2 linked regions of the Pseudoxanthobacter soli DSM 19599 genome follow. The protein of the gene in region 1 interacts with the protein of each later gene in a pairwise test. Links are inferred from orthologs where the notes say so. Each region holds a gene or a part of one and is shown on either strand. Other genes may lie near its edges.

What was found.
Region 2: the proteins of BUF17_RS11220 (region 1) and rpe interact in binary tests that used the Escherichia coli proteins (3 or more experiments, as listed by UniProt). The link is inferred for Pseudoxanthobacter soli DSM 19599 from one-to-one orthologs.

What each region holds. Positions count from the first base shown.
Region 1 is NZ_FRXO01000004.1:216,105-223,342, reverse strand. What follows is about bases 2,693-5,642. They hold BUF17_RS11220 (PfkB family carbohydrate kinase), read right to left. Parts: upstream 4,628-5,642; coding sequence 3,758-4,627; downstream 2,693-3,757. Other genes in these bases: BUF17_RS11210 (carbohydrate ABC transporter permease), read right to left, coding at 5,527-5,642; BUF17_RS11215 (sugar phosphate isomerase/epimerase family protein), read right to left, coding at 4,624-5,478; BUF17_RS11225 (NAD(P)/FAD-dependent oxidoreductase), read right to left, coding at 2,693-3,758. Outside these bases: BUF17_RS11240 (5-formyltetrahydrofolate cyclo-ligase), read right to left, coding at 1-137; BUF17_RS11235 (MurR/RpiR family transcriptional regulator), read left to right, coding at 277-1,125; BUF17_RS11230 (ABC transporter ATP-binding protein), read right to left, coding at 1,175-2,287; more of BUF17_RS11225, read right to left, coding at 2,340-2,692; more of BUF17_RS11210, read right to left, coding at 5,643-6,387; BUF17_RS11205 (carbohydrate ABC transporter permease), read right to left, coding at 6,384-7,238. UniProt on the Escherichia coli protein: Catalyzes the ATP-dependent phosphorylation of fructoselysine to fructoselysine 6-phosphate. Functions in a fructoselysine degradation pathway that allows E.coli to grow on fructoselysine or psicoselysine.
Region 2 is NZ_FRXO01000001.1:474,882-481,949, reverse strand. What follows is about bases 4,289-7,068. They hold rpe (ribulose-phosphate 3-epimerase), read left to right. Parts: upstream 4,289-5,228; coding sequence 5,229-5,909; downstream 5,910-7,068. Other genes in these bases: purB (adenylosuccinate lyase), read left to right, coding at 5,977-7,068; BUF17_RS02035 (class I SAM-dependent DNA methyltransferase), read right to left, coding at 4,289-5,019. In the rest of the region: GTPase HflX, read left to right, coding at 1-414; BUF17_RS02050 (PDZ domain-containing protein), read left to right, coding at 718-1,611; mazG (nucleoside triphosphate pyrophosphohydrolase), read right to left, coding at 1,773-2,594; lipoyl(octanoyl) transferase LipB, read right to left, coding at 3,070-3,852; more of BUF17_RS02035, read right to left, coding at 4,090-4,288. UniProt on the Escherichia coli protein: Catalyzes the reversible epimerization of D-ribulose 5-phosphate to D-xylulose 5-phosphate.

The sequences.
Region 1 (7,238 bases):
ATGCGATCCGTCGCCGCCTCGGCACCGTCGAAATCCGGAATGAACTCAGCGAAGTCGAGATGGAACCGCGTGTCGGGGCGCGCGGCGTCCTTCAACCGGTCCCATATACGCTGGCGTGTGAGGCGTGCGTTCGACATGGACGCATCCCGGGCGGTCGCGTGCGGGTCGGGCCGCGAGCCGTTGGTTTCAACGTTTCGCGAGAATGAAACATCAGTTTCATGTTTGCAAGGGTCGTGATAGATCTTTTTATGGGCGCCGGATGGGCATGGCAGGCTGATGGCTTCTCGACTGGTTCTGCGGATTCAGGAACGGTATTCCCGCTTGACGAGCGGCGAGCAGAAGCTCGCCCAGCTCATCCTCGACCGGCAGGACGACATCCTCACCCATTCGGCGACCGAGATCGCCGAAATGGCCGGCGTCTCCAAGGCGACGGCGGCGCGGTTCTTTCAGCACCTCGGCTATGCCGACTTCAACGAGGTGAAGCTGCAGGCGCGCGAGGAGCGCAACCGCACCCAGCCCTATGAGTTCTCGGTGACGAAGTCCGAGCAGGTCGCGATGGGGCGCACCATCGGCGCCCATCTGGAACTCGAACTGCGCAATCTCACCAAGACCTTCGAGGAATTGCGGTCGGACAAGGTGCGCGAGGCCGCCGAACTGATCGCCGATGCGCCGCGGGTCTGGGTGCTCGGGCTCGGGCCGGAGGAGGGCTTCGCGCGCTATGCGCGCCTGTTGTTCGCGCGGCTGCGTCACGGCGTGATGATTCTGGGCATCAACCAGGGCTCGTGGGCGGAAGACCTCGCCATGACCGGCCCGAAGGACGTGCTGCTCCTGATCACGCTGCCGCCGCATCAGAGCGTGCTGAAGCCGATCCTGAGCTTCGCCGCGACGAGCCGGCTCAATGTGGTCACCATCACCGACCGCACGTCGATGCTCGAAGCGCAGCGCCATTCGAAGGTGGTGCTGCCATGCCATGTTTCGAGCTTTGCGCTGGGGCCATCCCACACGGCGGTATCGAGCGCCATCCGGCTGCTCGCGCTGACCTTCGCCGCCAAGGTCGGAAAATCGGCCGAGCAGCGCAGCGAGATCGTCGCCAGCATCCACGAGGAACTCGGCGACCTCGAGTGAGGCGGCACTTCTATCGGGCGCCCGTCGCCCGGGACTCTGGAGCGCCGGTTCAGGCCGCGAGGGGCGGGTGGAAGGCGGGATGCTGCGAACGGCCCTCGGCATCGAACAGATGCAGGTTCCCGGGCAGGGCGGAGAGCTTCAGCGACTGACCGCGCTCGATCCTGGCGCTGCCGGGCAGCTTGGCGATCACCGGCTCGCCCTCGCGGCCGATATCGAGATAGACGAGTTGCACCTCGCCGAGTTGCTCGATGAAGTCGACGAGGCCCTCGAACAGCGGTGTTCCACTGTCGCTCAGGAAGAGATCCTCGGGCCGAACGCCGACGCGGACCGGCGTTCCCTTCGTTGCGGATGGCATCGCAATCGGCACGACCGTCTCCGGGCCGCTGGCGTGGGCGACGGTCGTCGTAGCACCGGCCGCCTTCACGGTGGCCGGCAGGATGTTCATCGCCGGCGAGCCGATGAAGCGTGCCACGAACAGGTTCGCCGGCGTCCGGTAGAGTTCCATCGGCGTGCCGACCTGCTCGATGCGGCCATCCTTCAACACCACGATGCGGTCGGCGAGGGTCATCGCCTCCACCTGATCGTGGGTGACATAGATCATCGTGGTCTGCGGCATCGATTGCTTGAGCTTGGCGATCTCGATCCGGGTCGCGACGCGCAGCGCGGCATCGAGGTTCGATAGCGGCTCGTCGAACAGGAAGACCTTGGGATTGCGCACGATGGCCCGACCGATGGCGACGCGCTGGCGCTGCCCACCGGACAGGGCCTTCGGAACCCGGTCGAGATAGGGCGTCAGCTGCAGGATCTCCGCCGCCTGCCGCACACGGCGATCGATCTCGGCCTTGCTCTCCCGGGCGATCTTCATGCCGAACGCCATGTTCTCGTAGACCGTCATGTGCGGGTAGAGCGCGTAGGACTGAAATACCATGGCGATGCCCCTGCGCGAGGGCGGCACATCGTTCATCAGCGCGCCATCGATGCGGAACTCGCCCGACGTGATGTCCTCCAGCCCCGCGATCGCGCGCAACAGCGTGGACTTGCCGCATCCGGAAGGACCGACGAAGACGATCAGTTCGCCCGACGTGATCGTCAGGTCGATGCCGTGAAGAATGTCCAGGCTGCCGTATGACTTGCGGACGTTCCGGAGCATGAGGTCGGCCATCGTGTCGTTCCTGCTTCGAGTGTCGGCGGGGATGGGCGGGCGACGATCGGGCTTAGTGTTCGCCGCTGCCCGGCATCAGGCGCAGCACGGCCCGCGTCAGCGGCCCCGCCTGGAGATTGCGGATCTCGGCTTCGTTCTTGCGGCTGACCGCGCTGCGGACGAGCTTCGCGCCGAGATAGCGGAAGGGCTCCGGCGGCAGGGTCTTGCGCCGCGAAAGTCCGACCAGTCCGCTCTCGCTCCAGCGATCCTTCCGCTCCAGCACGAGGCTGGCGAGGATGCGGCCACCGATCGGCGTCTGCGCGATGCCGGTGCCGTTGAAGCCCATGGCGAAGAAGATGTTCGGATGTCCGGAGAGGTGATCGAACACCGGAATATGCTCGGGCACGCAATCGATAGGCCCGGCCCAGTCGTATTCGACCGGCACGCCGCGCAGCGCCGGATAGACACGGTGCAGTTCCCGCAGGTTGTGGTGGCCGCGGTCGGGACTGCGATTGAACGCCTGCCCGAAATCGCCGCGGAAGGCGATGTTGCCGCCACCCCGGCCAAAGATCACCCGCCCGCCCGGAGTGCGCTGGTAATAGAGCACATGGCTCTGGGAGTCGCAGATCGAGGCGCCGTCGCGCCAGCCGATGCGATCGAGCGTATCCGGCACAGGCGCCGTCGCGATCACCTGACTTCCGACAACATAGAGGTGGCGACGCAGCTCCGGCAGCGCTGAGAGCCAGGCATTGGCCGCGAGGACGACCTTCTCGGCGCGCACTTCGCCGTGCGCTGTGCGCACCGTGCAGGTCCTGCCCGGAACGATGGCAGTCACCGGACTGCGCTCGTGGATGGTCACGCCCCGGGCGATGGCAAGGGCGCGCAGCCCGGCGGCCAGCTTCGCGGGATGCACGGTGCCTGCGTTCGGCTCGATGATGCCGGCATAGGATGCCGAGGAGCCGGTGCGGCGTTCGATCTCCTCCGCCGACAGCACCTTGAAACGGTCGTCGCCGGCGGCCTCGGTCATGGCGAGCGCGCGCGACCATGCACCTTCCTGGGCAATGGAACTCGCCGTCCACAGCCAGCCGTCGAGCCGCAGATCCATGTCGATGGTGCCGGTGCGCTGCAGGTCGGCAAGATCCGCGATCGCGTCGACCGTGTCGGCACAGAGCCGGCGCGCTTCGTCCGTGCCGACGACCCGGCTGATCAGGTCGAGTTCGGCGAACCAGGAATGCACCTGCCCGCCGTTGCGACCGGACGCGCCGGAGCCGCAGAGGTCGGCCTCGATCACCGTCACGCGGGTTTCGGGGGCGAGTTCCCGGATGCGCAGCGCCGTCCACAGCCCTGCGTAGCCGCCGCCGACGATGGCGACATCGGCGACGGTGGCACCCCGCAGCGGCTGTGTCGCAACCTCGGCGCCGATATCCTGGAGCCAGAACGAGCGATCCGCGGGGGCGGCGACGGCGGGTTGGCGCATGTGAAACGTCGACATCACCGGTCTCCGTGCGCGAGGGGGACGACGGCCGCATACTTCCGCGGCAGCCAGTCCGGGATGGGACGCGGCGCCTGCGGGAAGCCGCCTCGATGCATGCACGTTTCGGCGGCTGCGACCGAGGCCATGCGCAGGGCCTCGGCGGCGGGACGCCGCTCGCAGCAGAACGCCGTCACGAACGTCGCGATGAAGCTGTCGCCGGCGCCGCATGTATCGACCACATCGGTTGGCGTGGCGGGGGCGTGGTGGAGCGTACCGCCATCGTCCAGCCAGGCGCCGCGCCTGCCGCAGGTGAGCACAACGCGACCTGCGCCGGCGGCCCGGAACCTCTCGAACACCGGCTCCACGGGTAGGTGGGGATCATCCGGGCCGGAGGCGAACACCAGCGGCACGCCGGCAAGCGGCAGCTTGAAGTGGGCCGTCGAGACATCGACGCTGAAGGCGACGCCGTCGGAGACGAGACGGCGCAGGAGATCGGCATTTGCGTTGGTGCCGAGGTGGACCCAGTCGGCCGTCGCGGCCGCGGAGTAGCGGTCCGGCGTCGGCATGTAGTTCTCGCCGACGCCGAAGGCCTCGAGCAGGAAGGTGCGGTCGCCGTTGTCGTCGCGGATCAGCGTCACCGCGGTGTCGCCGCCGCGGCGTTCCACATCGGCCGGATCGAGCCCGACCTGTGCGAGTTCTGCGAGTACGATATCGCCTTCGCCATCGGTGCCGACGGCGCCGAAATAACGCGCAGCCCAGCCATTCCGCCGCCATTGCGCAGCGACATTGAGCGCGTTGCCGCCGACCGTGAGGATGCCGTGGGTGAGATAGGCGTCGAGACAGTTGTCACCGACCGCGACGAGCCTTGCTGTCCTGACCGCGCTCATGCCGGCACCATGGAGCGGTCGAGATAGGGGGCAATCCCGTCGAGGCAGCGCTTCCACGCGGCGACCGGATCGAGTGCGTAGGACCCGTTGCCGAAGGGCTCGAACGTGATCTTGCCGCGATAGCCCGCCTCGGCAAGGTCCTCGACATAGCGGCCGAGCGGCAGAGACCCGTCGCCCCAGACGAGATGACCTGCCGGATTGCCATCGACGAGCTGCACATGGGCGAGCCGCGACCCGAACAATTCGATATAGGTCGCAACCGTATCGCCGGCGGTTGCCATCCCGACGGAATCGAGCACAACGTCCATGGTGTCCACATCGACCTCGTCGAGCATCCGCCTGAGGCCCGCGGCGTCGGTGAAGACGTTGGTCTCGACCCGCTGAAGCGGTTCCAGCAGGCAGCGCACGCCGTTGGCTCGAGCGTGGCCAGCGATCTCGCGCAGCGCGGAGGCTGAACGGTCCCAGACGACATCCGGCGCTTCGTCCTCGAAGCCGCGGCCGGGCGTCAGGAACAGATAGCGGGCGCCGAGCGTCGCGCAGATATCGGCGGCGCGTCGGAAGCGATCGATGCTGTCGCGCCTGATCTCCGCGTCCCCCGAGGCGATGTTGAGCGGATAGAGCACCTGCTCGGGCGTGAAGCACCAGACCGAAAGGCCGTTGTCTCCAAGCACGCCGCGAACCGCATCCAACCGCGCATCGGTCGCATGGTAAAGGTCGAGGTGGGGTGCGACGCCCCAGAGCTCGATCTCGCTGAAGCCGAAGCCGCTGAGCACGGCCGCGACGCGTTCGAACGGGAAATGCTGGAAGCTGAAGTTCGCCCCGATGAGCTGATGTAAGGCAAGCTGAGGCATAAAGGCTCCTCTCAGGCGATCTTGTCGTAGCGCCGCAGGTTGTCCGGCTTACTTGCCCATGCCTTCGGACAGGCCGCGGATGAAGTAGCGCTGCGCGGCGAAGAACACGACGACGATCGGAAGTGCCGAGACCGTCATTGCCGCGAAGACGACGGCGTAATTCGTCCCGTGCTTCGCCATGATGGAGGTGAGGCCGACTGGAAGCGTCTGAAGATCCGTACCGCTCGTGAAGATCATCGCGAAGAGATATTCATTCCAGGCGAACAGCACGTGCAGGATGACGCACGAGATGATGATGGGGCGGCAGAGCGGCAGCGTCACCCGCCAGAAAATCTGACCCTCGCTGGCGCCGTCCATTGTTGCCGCCTCGTCGAGATCCTTCGGCAGGTCGAGCATGTAGGCGCGGATCAGGAAGGTCGTGAACGGGATGCGGAACGCCGTATAGAGGATGATGAGCGCCCAGTATGTGTTGTAGAGGCCGAGTGCCTGCAGCATCCGCACAAGCGGAATAAGGGCTACGGTGGGGCTCAGCATCAGTCCGCCGAGCACCATCGCGACCACCAGCGGCTTCATCGGCATCCTGGTGCGGGTCAGTCCGTAGGCCGTCCAGGCGCTGACAAGCACGGTGCAGGCGGCCGACGCGACCGTGACCAGAAGGCTGACGGCGACGTAGTTGCGCACGCCCTGGTTCCAGGCCTGAACGTAGTTCTGCCAGACCCAGTGCGAGGGCAGGGCGAACGGATTGCCGAAGATCTGGACGTTGTCCTTGAAGCCGTTCAGCGTCATCCAGATCAGCGGATAGATCACCACGATGCCGAGGCAGATCAGGAAGGCGTGGAGGAACACGCGGGCGATCACCGCCCACACGTTCGCGGACCGGCCGCGGACGGCTGAGCCAGCCGCCGTCATAGCTGAACCCTCCGACGCCGCGTGTACCAGAGCTGCGCCGCCCCCGTGAGCATCGTCGCTATGAAGATCACGGCCGCGATCGCCGCTCCGTAGCCGAAGTTGTTCTCGATGAAGCCCTGCTGATAGAGCCATGTTCCGAGCACCTGACTGCTGTTGTTCGGGCCGCCGGCTGTCATGACCATCACCTCGTTGAAAACCTGGAAGGCGCCGGTGATGGTGACGATCACCATGAGCCCGGTCATTTCGCGGGTGAGCGGGAAGGTGATGCTCCAGAGCTTCCTGAGCGGCCCGGCTCCATCCATGGTGGCGGCGTCATAGAGCTCACGCGGAATCTTCTGGATCGCGATGGCAAACAGGAGCGTCGAATAGCCGAAACCCTGCCACTGGCTCATGGCGATCACGGCGTAGATCGCGGAGCGCTCGCTGCCGAGCCACGGCAGGATCAAGTCCTGAAGGCCGAGGTGGACGAGCACGACGTCCAGCAGGCCAACCTTCGGCTGGTAGATGAAATAGAACAGCAGGCCCGTGACGGTGATCGAGATCGCGGAAGGCACGAAATAGACCGCACGCCAGAATCTCCGCCAGTATTCGCTGCTGAGCCCCTCGATGATCGCGGCCAACAGGAAGGCGCCGAACACCTGGAACACGATGGAGATCACGGCGTAGAGCAGATTGTTCGAGAGGGCCGTCCACGCCACCGGATCGTCGAGCAGGCGGGCGTAGTTGCCGAGCCCGACATAGGTCACCTCGCCGGTGAAGATGTCCTGTTCGGTTGTGCTGACGAGGAAATTGTCGACGATCGGATAGTAAACGAACCAGCCGACCAGGATCATCGCGACGGCGGCCCAGCG
Region 2 (7,068 bases), on another replicon or contig:
CCCGATACCGATGCCCAGGCGGCGGACGTGGTGAAGACGCTCGACCTCCTCGGTGTCGATGCCCGCGATGCGCGGCGCGTCATCGAGGTCTGGAACAAGGTGGACATGCTCGACGAGGAACGGCGCGCCAAACTGGCGGCCGAGGCCCCGGCGGGCGCCGTCGCGGTCTCCGCGCTCACGGGCGAGGGCACGGACGCGCTCGTCGCCCGCGTCGAGGCGGAGCTCGCCAGCGGCCGCGCCACACGCCAGTTGCGCGTGCCGGTCACGGAAGGCGAGCTGCTGGCGTGGCTGCACCGCTCCGTCGAGGTGATCGACCGGGTCGATGCGGACGACGGCGTGCGGCTCACCGTCCGCATTCCGCCCCGTCAGGCCGATCTGTTCCGGTCCCGCGCGGGCCGTTACCTGCAGAGTTGAGGCGAGGTCGGGCCGGCTCCCGGCAGCAGAAGCGCCCGGCTTCGTCATCCGGGACGAGGAGGCCGCCGACCGCGATGCCATCGCCGACATCGTGGTGCAGGCGTTCCGCGATCATCCCTTCAGCAATCAGCGCGAATCCGCGCTGATCGATGCCCTGCGGGCAGCCGGCGCCCTCACCATCAGCCTCGTCGCGGAGGCACCGGCCAGGGCAATATCGGGAGAGGTCGTCGGGCATTCGGGTCCCTTGTGTCGTACGCGGCGAAGCGTAAGGTTCGGCGCCGACTTTCGGGCTGGAGCTGTCCTATGAAGAAGAAAGTGATTATTGCCGCCAGCGCCATTGCGCTGTCGATCGCGCATTCCGTCCTGCCCGTTGCCGGGCCACACGCCGCCTTTGCCGCTTCGCCAGCGGCGCACGGTCTGCCGAAGCCGGCGATTTCGCGGGCTCTGGGCGCTCTCCTCATGCCGATCAATGCGAAGGTCGCGAAGGTTTTCAAGCTCGACAAGTCCGCCCACGGCCTGCTCGTCGTTTCCGTGAAGCCAGGCGGCGCGGCGGACAAGCAGGGGATCAAGCCGGGCGATGTTCTGGTCGAGATCGGCGGGCACAAGGTGAAGAAGCCCATCGATGTCGATATCGCGGTGCGCCGCGGTCTGAAGACCGGCAATTCGAACTACAATGTCAATATCGACCGTGCCGGCGCCATCGTCGCGTTGGCGGCGATCATCACGCTCGAAAGCTACAATGAGACCTATTCGGTCTCCGAAGTCTCGACCTGGGAAGCGACGACGACCGAAGAAAGCTCGTTCTCCTACTCCGAATATGTCTCGGAAGAGACCACCGAGATCGAGAGCGCTTATACGAGCGAGGAATCGGTTGTGGAGGAATCCGTTTCGAGCGAGGAAACATCGAGTGAGGAATCGACGTCGGAGGAGACGTCGAGCGATGAGTCGGCAACGTCCGAGGACAGTTCAGACGACAGTGCGTCCGAGGACAGCAATGCAAGCGATGAGTCGGCAACGTCCGACGACAGTTCAAACGACAGTGCATCCGATGACAGCGATGCAAGCGATGAGTCGGCAACGTCCGACGACAGTTCAGACGACAGTGCATCCGATGGCAGCGATGCAGTCGATGACAGTTCTTCGGACGATGGTGGCTCAGCGGACGACGGCGGTTCCGACGACGGAGGCGACAACTGATTCCCGCCACGATGCCGGCCGGCGATCAGGCTGGCCGGCAATGGCGCCCGGGGGCATCATCGAACACCACCCGGCCTTCGCCGCGTTCATCTAGCCGCGTATGATATCCAGTCAGGTCTCGCGCCGGCGGGGGCTGGCCGCTTCGCCTGTCGGGGCGCGGGTCAGATCTCCTCGCGCTTGGCCTCCTGCCAGAGCGCTTCCATCTCGTCGAGGCTCGCCTGTGCCGGGGTTTCACCCCGTGCCTCAAGAGCGCGCTCGATATAATTGAAGCGACGCCGGAATTTCTCGTTCGTGCTCCTGAGCGCGGCCTCGGGATCGGCCTTCAGATGGCGGGCGAGATTGGCGAGGCCGAACAGCACGTCGCCCAGCTCGGCCGCCGTTTCCCTGTCGCGGCCGGCATCGATCTCGGCCTCCAGTTCATCGATCTCCTCGCGGATCTTGGCGAGCACGAGACGGGGATTATCCCAGTCGAATCCGACCGTTGCGGCCTTGTCCTGAAGCTTGACGGCACGAGTCAGGCCGGGCAGGGCGGCCGGAATGCCGTCGAGCAGGCTGCGGTGCTCCGGCTCCAGCCCGCGCTCGGCGCGCCGGGCGGCGCGGCTGGCCTTTTCCTGCGCCTTGATCGCCTCCCACTGTCCCTTGGCCATCGCCGACGTCCGCGCGCCCGCGTCGCCGAACACATGGGGATGCCGGCGGATCATCTTGGTCGTGATGGCCTCCACCACATCCGGGAACGCAAACTGTCCGGCTTCCTCGGCGATGCGGGCGTGGAACACGACCTGAAGCAGCAGATCGCCGAGTTCGTCGCACAGATCATCGATGTCGCCGCGAGCGATGGCGTCGGCAACCTCGTGGGCTTCCTCGATGGTATAGGGCGCGATGGTCTCGAAGGTCTGCACCACGTCCCACGGGCAGCCGCGCTCGGGGTCGCGCAGGCGCGCCATGATCGCCAGCAGGTCCACGATGTCGCGGCCGGGTCTCACGTCGGCGGAAGACAGCTGTTCCTCGGCCGGCGATACGGACACGGAGGACGAACGCGGCACGGAGGTCATGGCCAGTCTTTCCCGGGCGTTTGGGCGTTCCGCGAGCGCGGCGTTTGCCGGCGGCGACGTCTGTGAAATCGCGACGAGCCGGCCGGGGAAACACCGATTGGGGCATCGGCGGCCGACTCGCGCGTGAGACGGGCGAGATTAGAACACCGGCGCGCCCATCGGAACGGCCGGGCTGCGGGAAAGCGCGGCCGGTTCCATGACGCGGGCAGGCCGGTAACCGAACGACATCGGCGGCGCGGCGACGGGCATCCGCGCGCCGAGGCGGGAAGTCCCATCAAGACATTGAAATCTCGTCGGAATGCAGAATATCCAAGCGATCCGCACGGCGTTGGACGCGAGTCGGATAATCAGCATTATGGAACGAGTGGAATAGGGGATCGACGCATAGGCAACGGCCGCCGGCGGGCTATGCCGCCGGGATCGCGGCCGGTTCGAGCGGCTCCTGTTCAGCTTGCTCCTGTTCAGGCCGTGCGATGCGGTCCGGCTCGACGATCACCGTCGGCCCGAACACCGTGCCGAACGCCGCCCGCAGGTTCGCGTCGACGTCGTGCATGGTCACCGGAAGCCCGAGATCGACGAGGCTCGTCACGCCGTGCTCGTTGACGCCGCACGGAACGATGCCGCCGAAGTGGTCGAGTTCCGGCTCGACATTGAGCGAGATGCCGTGGAACGACACCCAGCGGCGCACGCGGATGCCGATGGCGGCGATCTTGTCCTCGGCGGTCTCGCCCTTGTCGGGACGGCGAACCCACACGCCGACGCGGTCCTCGCGGCGCTCGCCGCGAACGTTGAACTGCCAGAGCGTGTCGATCAGCCAGGCTTCCAACGCGGCGATGAAGGCGCGCAGATCGCGCTTGCGGCGCCCGAGATCGAGCATCACGTACGCCACGCGCTGGCCGGGCCCGTGATAGGTGTACTGGCCGCCGCGGCCGCTCTCGAACACCGGAAAGCGGTCGGGATCGATCAGGTCGGCGGGATCGGCGCTGGTGCCGGCGGTATAGAGCGGCGGATGCTCGACGAGCCAGACCCGCTCGGCCGCCTGTCCCGCGGCGATCGCCGCCGCGCGCGCCTCCATCTCGGCCACCGCCTCGGCATAGCCGACCGGCCGGTCCTCGACGACCCATTCCACCGGCGGCGAGCCGGCGGCCGGCAGGAAACGGCCGTCGAGGGAATCGCGGCTTCCCGTCATCGGCGGCGCTCCATCCGCTGGATGCGGCTGCGGTGGCGACAGGGCAAGGAGATCATCGAACGACCATTCCGTTCACATCGGCCCACAACGCCGGAAGCAGTGCCGGGCGGGCATGGGGCGGCTGTTTTGACGTTCTATAAATCGTGCTTCGCTGATCCGCCGCAAGTCCCGGCCGCAAGTCCCGGCGGCAAAGCCCGGTGGCCTCAAGTCCCCGCCGCCGCCCGGCCGCAACCGGCATCACCGCCGCAGGACGATGAGATAGCCGCCGACCGGAACGCCGCGATCGCGGCGCAGGTCGGCCTCGTCGAGGTGCGAAACCGTGAAGCCGGCGGCCCGCGCCGTGTCCTCCAGATAGCGGCGGCCATGGGCGAAGCGCATCGAGTCCCGCAGCGTCCAGCCGCTGCCGGCGTCGTCGCCGCGCTCGACGGAGAAGGCGAACAGCCCGCCCTGCCCCATGCGCGCCGCCGCTGCCTCGAACACCGGCGCGAGATTGCCGAGATAGCAGAACACATCCGCGGCCACGATCAGATCGTAGCGGTCCCGGGATGCGGCGAGATGGGCCACCACGTCGCCGACCGACAGGGCGTCGTAGAGCGGCCGTCCGTCCGCGCGCTTGCCCGCCGCGGCGTCGACCATCGCGGCCGAAAGGTCGACGCCTTCGAGATGGCGCACATCGGCGCGGATCTCTTCTCCCATCAGGCCGGTGCCGCAGCCGAGATCGAGCGCGCGTCCGAACGCGGCGCCGCCGGCGGCGCTGGCGATCAGGGCGGCCAGCAGGGCCGGCGCGCGGTAGTCGAGATCGCCCACCAGCGCCGCCTCGAACTTCGGGGCATATTGGTCGAACAGCTCGCGGACATAGGCATCCGGCGGGCTCTCCGGCGCCTCTGTGCCCTCGATCAGCGCCAGCTTCAGCGAGGCGGCGAACGGGTCGGCGGGGGCGAACCGCAAGGCTGCTCGATAGGCGCCGGCGGCGCCCGCGCGGTCGCCGTTCGCCAGCCGCGCGGCGCCGAGCGCCGCCCACGCGGCGGCCCATTCGGGCGCCCGTTCGAGTGCCTGTTCGAACAGTTCGGCCGCGGCCGCGGCATCGCCGTCGGCCATCAGCCCCTCGCCATATTCGAAGCGACGGTCGGCCAGCATGTCGCCGGACGAATGATTGAACGGAATCATGCAGCGATTCCAGAGAGATGGAGGGAAGGGGGCCGGCGGCATCGAAGCGGCCAGCCGAAGCCTGCGCCGCCGCCCTGCCCGGCCATGCTGTTAAGCCTCCGCGAGGCCGCGCGCAACAGCGGTTTGCCTCGCAACGCCGGTCGTGCTACGCGGCCCGCAATCCGCTTTCGCGCCCGATTTCCCGACCGTCCCGAAGCCCGGAGCCGATGATGAGCGCCGCCACCCCGTCGACCTCCGCCTCCCCCGCCGTCGTGATCGCGCCTTCGATCCTGTCGGCGGATTTCTCGAAGCTCGGCGAGGAAGTCCGCGCCATCGATGCGGCCGGTGCGGACTGGATCCATCTCGACGTGATGGACGGGCATTTCGTGCCGAACATCACCTTCGGTCCGGATGTCATCAAGGCACTGCGGCCGCACAGCGCCAAGACGTTCGATGCCCACCTGATGATCGCGCCGGCCGATCCCTATCTGGAAGCCTTCGCCGAAGCCGGCTGCGACCGCATCACCATCCACGCCGAAGCCGGGCCCCATGTCGACCGCTCGCTTCAGGCGATCCGGCATCTCGGAAAGAAGGCGGGCGTCTCGATCGTGCCGTCGACGCCCGAAAGCGCCATCGAATACCTGCTCGACCGGCTCGACCTCATCCTGGTGATGACGGTCAATCCGGGTTTCGGCGGGCAGGCGTTCATTCCGGCGATGGTGGAGAAGGTGCGCCGCGTGAAGGCGATGGTCGGCGACCGGCCGATCCGCATTCAGGTCGATGGCGGCATCACGCCGGAAACCGCGCCGCTCGTCATCGCCGCCGGCGCCGATGCGCTGGTTGCCGGTTCCGCCGTGTTCAAGGGCGGGCCGGCGGAATATGCCGCCCGCATCGCGGCGCTGCGCGCCTGAGCCCGTTTCATTCGCGCCCCGTTCCGCGTCTTCGCCGGGCAGGGCCAGAGAATCCGAGGATGCCACGATGATCCCGCGCTACAGCCGACCGGAGATGACCGAAATCTGGTCGCCGGAAACCAGGTTCCGCATCTGGTTCGAGATCGAGGCCCACGCCTGCGACGCGCTTGCCGAACTCGGCGTGATCCCTGAGTCCGCGGCGGCGACCATCTGGGAAAAGGGCCGCGCCGCCACCTTCGATGTCGAGCGCATCGACGCCATCGAGCGTGAGGTGAAGCACGACGTCATCGCCTTCCTGACGCATCTGGCCGAGTTCGTCGGGCCGGACGCCCGCTTCATCCATCAGGGCATGACCTCGTCGGATGTGCTGGACACCTGCCTGAACGTGCAGCTCGTTCGCGCCGCCGACCTGCTCATCGCCGACATCGACCTCGTGCTCGCCGCGCTCCGGCGGCGCGCGTTCGAACACAAGATGACGCCCTGCATCGGCCGCAGCCACGGCATCCATGCCGAGCCGGTCACCTTCGGCCTCAAGCTCGCCCAGGCCTATGCCGAGTTCGCGCGCGGCCGCGACCGTCTCGTCGCCGCCCGCAAGGAAGTCGCCACCTGCGCCATTTCCGGCGCCGTCGGCACCTTCGCCAACATCGATCCGGCGGTCGAGGAGCATGTCGCCGAGGCCATGGGCCTCGTGCCCGAGCCGGTGTCCACCCAGGTCATCCCGCGCGATCGTCACGCCGCCTATTTCGCCGCGCTCGGCGTGGTCGCCTCGTCGGTCGAGCGGCTCGCGGTCGAAATCCGCCACCTGCAGCGCACCGAGGTCCTGGAGGCGGAGGAATATTTCTCGCCGGGCCAGAAGGGTTCGTCGGCGATGCCGCACAAGCGCAACCCGGTGCTGAGCGAGAACCTCACGGGCCTCGCCCGCATGGTTCGGTCCTACGCCCTGCCCGCGATGGAAAATGTCGCCCTCTGGCACGAGCGCGACATCTCGCATTCCTCGGTGGAGCGGATGATCGGGCCGGACGCGACCGTCACCCTCGATTTCGCCCTGGTGCGGCTCGCGGGCGTGGTCGACAAGCTGCTGGTCTACCCGAACCGGATGCAGAAGAATCTCGATCTGCTCGGCGGGCTGGTCCACTCGCAGCGCGTGCTGCTGGCGCTC